DNA from 3 places in the Kistimonas ophiarachnellae genome. Region 1 is predicted to be linked to each of the others. Evidence: predicted binding sites of a transcription regulator. Region 1 holds the regulator's gene; each other region holds the start of a gene.

Region 1 (2,274 bases):
ATAGAATCTTACGAATGCTCATTGGAATGCTGGGAGTAGCGAGGGGTGCTCAATGCGAGCCGGCTCCCTGCATACGATCGAGGTTTTTCTCTTTGTGTTTGAGGATCTGGCGATCAAGTTTGTCGGCCAGAAGATCAATGGCAGCATACATATCTTCATGCTCGGCGGACGCTGCGATATCCGCACCGCGTATGTGGAGCGTCGCTTCTGCAAGCTGTCTGACTTTTTCCACGCTCAGCGTAACCTGGATATTGGTTATGCTATCGCAGTGTTCAGCGAGCTTGTTTAGTTTTTTGGTAACATACTCGCGGAGAGACTCGGTAACTTCGACATGATGTCCGCTGATGTTAACTTGCATGCGTTACTCTCCTGATCACAGGTTCGCTCACATCCGGTTTGCACTCCGTACGAACCGGGCTGACGGCTCTAGTGTACCATTGCTCAGGGGCGGTCGTCTTGGGTTTTTGCGACCTATTTACCGGAATGCGCGTATGTTTGTACGTGCCCTAACCGGTTGTTAGGCACAGCGTAGACTACACCAGCCGTTTTCGTTCGTTAGATGGCGGAATCAGGATGGATTCCCGGTACTTGGCAATGGTTCGCCGTGCGACCTGAATGCCCTGTTCCGCCAGCAATGCGGCGATCTTGTTATCGCTCAGGGGCTTTCTCGGGTTCTCCTGGGAGACCAGTTTCCTGATCAGCGCCCGAATGGCGGTGGAAGAACATTCTCCCCCGGATGCCGTGCTGACATGGCTGGAGAAGAAATATTTCAATTCAAAAATGCCCCGGGGCGTATGCATGTATTTCTGGGTGGTAACACGGGAGATGGTGGATTCGTGCATCTCCACGCTTTCAGCAATATCGTGCAGCACCAGGGGTTTCATGGCTTCCTCGCCATAGTCGAAGAACCCGCGTTGGTAGTCGACGATGCGGGTGGCGACCTTGAGCAGGGTTTCGCTGCGGCTTTGCAGACTTTTGATAAACCAGCGGGCTTCCTGAAGCTGGTTTTTCAGGTAGGTATTGTCGCTGCTGTTATCCGCCCGGCGGATCAGCGAGGAGTAGCCGGTATTGATGCGCAGACGTGGCGACGCATCAGGATTCAGTTCAACAACCCACTCGCCCTGCTTCTTGCTGACCAGTACGTCTGGAATGACATATTCTGCTTCACCGGTTTCAAGGCTGCTGCCGGGCTTCGGGTTCAGGGTTTGGATCAGTTCAATGGCGGCTTTCAGCTCGGGCTCCTTGAGCTTTGCCTTGCGCATGATAGTGGTGTAATCACGGCTGCCCAGACGATCCAGGTGCTGATCAACGACCTGCTTGGCGGCAAGTAGCGCGGGTTCTTCCAGAACGTCAGGACCGTTTAGCTGTATCAGAAGGCATTCGCGTAGATCCCTGCAGGCTACGCCGATCGGGTCAAACTGCTGGATACGACGTAACATGACCTCGACCTCATCAAGTTCGAGTTCCAGTGTCGGATCCATGCCCTCAAGGATGTCTTCCAGAGAGCAGGTCAGATAACCGTCGTCGTTTATTGCATCGATAATCGCCATACCGATCAGGCGATCGGTGTCACTCATCGGGGTCAGGTTGAGTTGCCACTCAAGATGATCCTGCAGGGAATCGGGGGCGCTGCTGCGGCTGGTAAAGTCGTCGTCAGAGCGTTCGCTCTGGGAGCTGGATGAGGATTGGTAGATGTCGTCCCAGCCGCTGTCCACGGGTAGTTCCGTAGGAATCTGATCGCTCCACTCTTCCTGGGATTCCGATTCTTCTGAGGATTTTTCTGTTTTTTCGCCCGCTGCAAAGTCAGTCAGGCCGGTTTCACTGCCGGCATCGCTGTCCTGCGTTGCTGCGTCATCGGCTGAACTGTTTTCAGGCGTGTTTTCCTCCTGTTCAAGCAGCGGATTGCTCTCAATGGCCTGCTGGATCTCCTGTTGCAGATCCAACGTTGACAACTGCAGCAGCCTGATAGCCTGCTGCAGTTGAGGGGTCATGGTCAGTTGCTGGCCAATCTTGAGTTCCAGTGATGGCTTCATGACTCTACCGGTCCTGGTTGCACTACATCTGATTCACGGTTGTCGTTCTTGCTCATCCCTGAGAGCTTGCCAGGTGCCTGTTTGCACCTGCGGCTATTCAGTCTGTTGCGACAGTTATCGCTTTCGCGACGGTATAGTACATGGCTGGATCGGATTTTGCATCAGATACGGAAGTGTTCTCCGAGATAGACGTCGCGAACCTTCTGGTTGGCCATGATGGTGTGACTGTCGCCCTCGGCGA
Region 2 (2,274 bases), on a different contig from region 1:
CGGTTTTTTACCCTGACCTGTTCATGGAGCGCGCCATCCTGTAACGCTTCGCCACGCACGCTGACTTCTACCCCTTCAATGCCGGACACGATGGTGATAGGCTCCCCCCGTTTGACCAGGCTGGCGGCCGTCAGCATGTCCGGTCTCAGCGGCGTCCCTGTCCTGATCCGTTTCCGTGTCGTTTGATAGCGCAGTGCCTTCAGGTCAGTCAGGTAACCGCGGTCCAGTTCGGCGAGGTTCATGAGCTGAAATGAAACGGCGGATGTGACAACGGGAACGCCGCTTTCCAGTGGACGGGTGGTGACCAGCACCGGTCGGTAAATGGCGATGTCTGCACGCAGGAAAAATGACCATTGCCGCCCTTCAGGACAGCGCATTTTAAGTCGCTGGTCGCCCAGGGAGGCGCGGCTGATATCGATAATTTCGGGCGTGACAGGGCAGGGGGAAAGCCGGAGGCTGCCGGACGGGGGCGTGATTGTCACCTTGAAACGGGTCGCATGCATATCGGCCGCGGTTTTCTTCGCTTTTTCCCGAAGGTATTGCCGGGCTGTATCGGTCACCTGCTGATCGAATGTGTCGGCATAAAGCCATGAAGGGAACAGGGTCATACATACGACGGCGGCAATCTTTATGGATCGACAGGCAAGCGACAAATGCAATGGATTGCCTCGCCGGGAGGATTCCGGGGGGAAATATATTTCCGGCGTTTTTTGTCGTGGCAATAAACGGCATGATGGCCGTGACGGATTACGCCTCGTATGCAGGGGCGTATTCATTGGGTGAGCTTGTGCATTGGAAGTGCACGGCCCATCGGGCGGATATCTATGGGGCATTGTCCTGGGGAAAACGAAAAAAACAGGAGGTTTCACTTAGCATCTTTAATGCCATGTTTATTGGCACATCTATTGCTAAAGCTGCGGTTTGAAAACGTCATCAGTTATCGGGCAGCAGTCAATGGGTATCAGTTTTGACAAAACCCTGCAGGTGCATGAGCAGGGACTGGCGCTGCGCAGTCAGCGGGCAGAAGTGATTGCCGGCAATATCGCCAATGTCGATACCCCGGGCTACCGGGCGCAGGACCTGGATTTCAGCGCCGTTATGAAACAGCAGGAGCAGTTGTCCCTGGCGCGGACCGATGCCGGTCACCTGTCGCTGGACGGCGGCAACCAGGCTCAACCTGTCGTGTATGACCGGTCGCCGCTGCAACCCTCCCATAACGGCAACACCGTTGAGCTGGGACAGGAACAGGCGGCGTTCGCCCGTAACCGCATGGAGTACGAAACCAGTTTCACCTTTCTCAACATGAAGGTCCGTGGGCTGGAACGGGCGATCAACGGGCAGTAATCAGCAGGAAACCCCCAGTGTCTCTCAACCGTATCTTTGATATCGCCGGATCGGCCATGACGGCCCAGACCCTCCGGCTCAATACCGTGGCCAGCAACCTGGCCAACGCGGAAACGCCCGCGGCGTCGGAAGCGGACAGTTACAAGGCGCGCAAGCCACTGTTCGCCGCGGTGATGGAACAGGTCAACGGCGAGCCGGGCTCCGGTTATTCCGTCACCGTCAGCGACATCATGGAAAGCGACGCACCGGCAAATGTACGTCATCAGCCGTATCATCCGATGGCGGACGCCGACGGCAACGTGTTTTACCCCAATGTCAACGTGGTGGAAGAGATGGCGGACATGATGTCGGCCTCGCGCAATTACCAGACCAGCATTGAAGTCATGAACAGCGCCCGGCAGATGCAGCAGCGACTGCTGACCCTGGGCCAGTAAAAGGAAGATAAGGACATGGCCGTTTCCGGCATCAGTGGCGCCCAGACGACAGCGCCACCCCAGTTAACCAGTTCCACCAGTGGCCTGGATTCCGACGCCTTCCTGCAGATGCTGATGGTGCAGATGAATAACCAGGACCCCACCGCGCCCATGGACAGCAGCCAGATGGTCAGCCAGCTGTCGGACCTGACCATGATGTCCGGCATGGACGAAATGAAGGGGGCGGTGGCGGACCTGGGCGCCCAGATTTATGCGTCACAGGCGCTCTATGCCTCGGCCCTGGTGGGCAAGGACGTGATGGTGCTGGCCAACAGCGCGGACCTGTCGGAAGGACAGACGGTGGACGGCGAGATTCTGCTGCCCGCCAGCGCCGGTGACCTGAAGATCAATATCTACGACGAGAACGATGAGCTGGTGGCGACATTGCCGCTGGGCGCCCAGCAATCCGGCCAGGTGGAATTTGACCTGAAGGACCTGGATGAACCCCTGCCGGAAG
Region 3 (2,274 bases), on a different contig from region 1:
CTTCCCTTTCCTCATCAACATACTGATAACTTAACGCACCCGGCGTACGGCCATGGGCATCACCAATGCTGGCAACATCAACCCCCATCAGCTTCAGTTTCGTACTCATATCGGCGCCGACAAACTCACTGCCTTCCTTGCCCAGCAGATCATCTACGACAACCTGCGCCATCTGGTAACCAGGCGCTACAAGACCAAAAATCCGGTTATCCCACAATGCACACTCACCTATCGCGTAGATAGCCTGATCCGATGTGCGACATTGGTTATCAATGACAATTCCACCACGCTCACCGAGCGCTAACTCACACGATCGAGCCAACTCATCGCGCGGACGGATACCTGCTGAAAACAACACAATATCGGTATCGAGCACTTCGCCATCGGCAAATTGCATCTGATGGAAACAGTCCTCACCATCCACAATCTGCTGCGTGTTTTTGCTGGTATGGATGGACACACCCAGCTGTTCAATTTTCCTGCGCAACATGGCACCACCGCCTTCATCCACCTGTACGGCCATGAGACGGGGAGCAAATTCAACAACATGGGTTTCCAACCCCAGGTCTTTCAACGCCTTGGCGGCTTCAAGACCAAGCAACCCACCACCGACAACAGCCCCCACCTTGCCGGTTCGGGCAGATTCGCGAATGGCTTCCAGGTCTTCAATCGTGCGATAGACAAAGCAGTTGTCCCGGTCATGGCCCGGCACAGGGGGAACAAAAGGATAGGAACCTGTCGCCAGCACCAGTTTATCGTAGGCGACCCGACGACCACTGTCTGACACGACGGTCTGTGTTGATCGCTCAATGCTGGCAACACGATCATCAAGCACCAGCTCAATACCTGACTGATCGTAAAAACCACTGCTAACCATGCTCAAATCATCAGCAGTCTTACCACTGAAAAACTCACTTAAATGTACCCTGTCGTATGCAGGCCTCGGTTCTTCACCAAAAACAATGACGTCATATTGCTCAAGGCCACCGGCATCCACCAGCTTTTCGATAAACCGATGGCCCACCATGCCATTGCCTACTACGACCAGTGTTTCCTTATGCTGCATACCTGGCTCCAGTCATTTTATTGTTCTCGCGTTGGATGAAACCAACCTGACTACACCGATAAAGCAAATATCACGCCTAAGTCAGATACTTCTTAAATAACAATGCATTAGAGGAAATATTTACAACTAGAACACGTCATTCTGGACGCGCTGCACCAAGACGGAGCACGACAGGGGTTTATTTCAGTGCTTCAGGACACACACAATTTGGTGCAGTAAATTTCCCCGGGCACAACGAATGTGCCCGTCAGGCAGTGGCGACATTCATCCATTTCCCTAAAGAAAAACCCATAGGAGGGAATAAAACCGCTTTAGTCCGATGATCAATCCGCCTCAACAACACAACATCACCACTCTGGCCTGATCTTTGCTCAAGGAGATCTTGACAACAATAACGCACGTCTCGACAAGGAGCAGACATGTCAGAACCCGATAAAATCAATCTATTTTCATTTACAGGAAAGATGCGCGTCCTGCACCTTTCATGGATCGCCTTCTTTATTACCTTTGTCGTTTGGTTTAACCATGCGCCGCTGGTCACAGCGATTGCTGACTCGCTGTCACTCACTCGGGAACAGCTCAAGACCCTCTTAATCCTGAACGTGGCCTTGACCATCCCTGCCCGCGTGATCATCGGTATGTTGACCGACCGGTTTGGCCCCCGCCGTGTATATTCGGCATTACTCGCGCTTTGCAGTATTCCCTGCTTTATGTACGCGCTGGCCGACAATTTCACCCAGGCCGCCATCGCCCGTTTCCTGCTGGGCTGTATCGGCGCCGGTTTTGTGATTGGTATCCGGATGGTGTCTGAGTGGTTCCCTGCCAAGCAGCTGGGTACTGCTGAAGGCATCTATGGCGGCTGGGGCAACTTTGGTTCCGCTGCTGCGGCCATGACTCTGCCTACAGTCGCCCTGTTGTTCGGCGGCGAGGATGGCTGGCGCTATGCGGTCGGCATAACAGGCTTGATGTCACTGGCATACAGCGTCGTTTACTACATGAGTGTCAGTGATACCCCAAAAGGTTCAACCTATTTCCGGCCAAAGAACCTGGGCGGTATGGAAGTCACATCCAAAGGTGATTTCGCGCTGTTGCTGATTATGAAAATCCCAATGTATGCCGCGTTGGCACTGCTGACCTGGAAACTGTCACCTCAAGGGGTCAGTATGCTGTCAGCGGAAATCTCCACGGCAATATACGTCGGTCTGACT

Evidence for each region. The regulator sigma-54, encoded in region 1, starts transcription at its own class of promoters, with help from an activator protein. The targets are predictions, from matches to a motif close to TGGCACNNNNNTTGCTNT.
Region 2: flgB (flagellar basal body rod protein FlgB) is a predicted target of sigma-54. The motif match lies at 895-912, and genes of this name have one in related genera.
Region 3: nirB (nitrite reductase large subunit NirB) is a predicted target of sigma-54. The motif match lies at 1,127-1,144, and genes of this name have one in related genera.

Annotation. Positions count from the first base shown of each region.
Region 1 is NZ_BAAJPA010000021.1:45,139-47,412, forward strand. It holds gene ptsN (PTS IIA-like nitrogen regulatory protein PtsN) at 1-22, opposite strand, end outside; gene hpf (ribosome hibernation-promoting factor, HPF/YfiA family) at 50-358, opposite strand; gene AC27K1_RS20015 (RNA polymerase factor sigma-54) at 534-2,033, opposite strand; gene lptB (LPS export ABC transporter ATP-binding protein) at 2,195-2,274, opposite strand, start outside.
Region 2 is NZ_BAAJPA010000017.1:19,715-21,988, reverse strand. It holds gene flgA (flagellar basal body P-ring formation chaperone FlgA) at 1-608, opposite strand, end outside; gene flgB (flagellar basal body rod protein FlgB) at 955-1,344, shown strand; gene flgC (flagellar basal body rod protein FlgC) at 1,362-1,778, shown strand; gene AC27K1_RS18480 (flagellar hook assembly protein FlgD) at 1,794-2,274, shown strand, end outside.
Region 3 is NZ_BAAJPA010000002.1:357,815-360,088, forward strand. It holds gene nirB (nitrite reductase large subunit NirB) at 1-1,066, opposite strand, end outside; gene AC27K1_RS03815 (NarK family nitrate/nitrite MFS transporter) at 1,486-2,274, shown strand, end outside.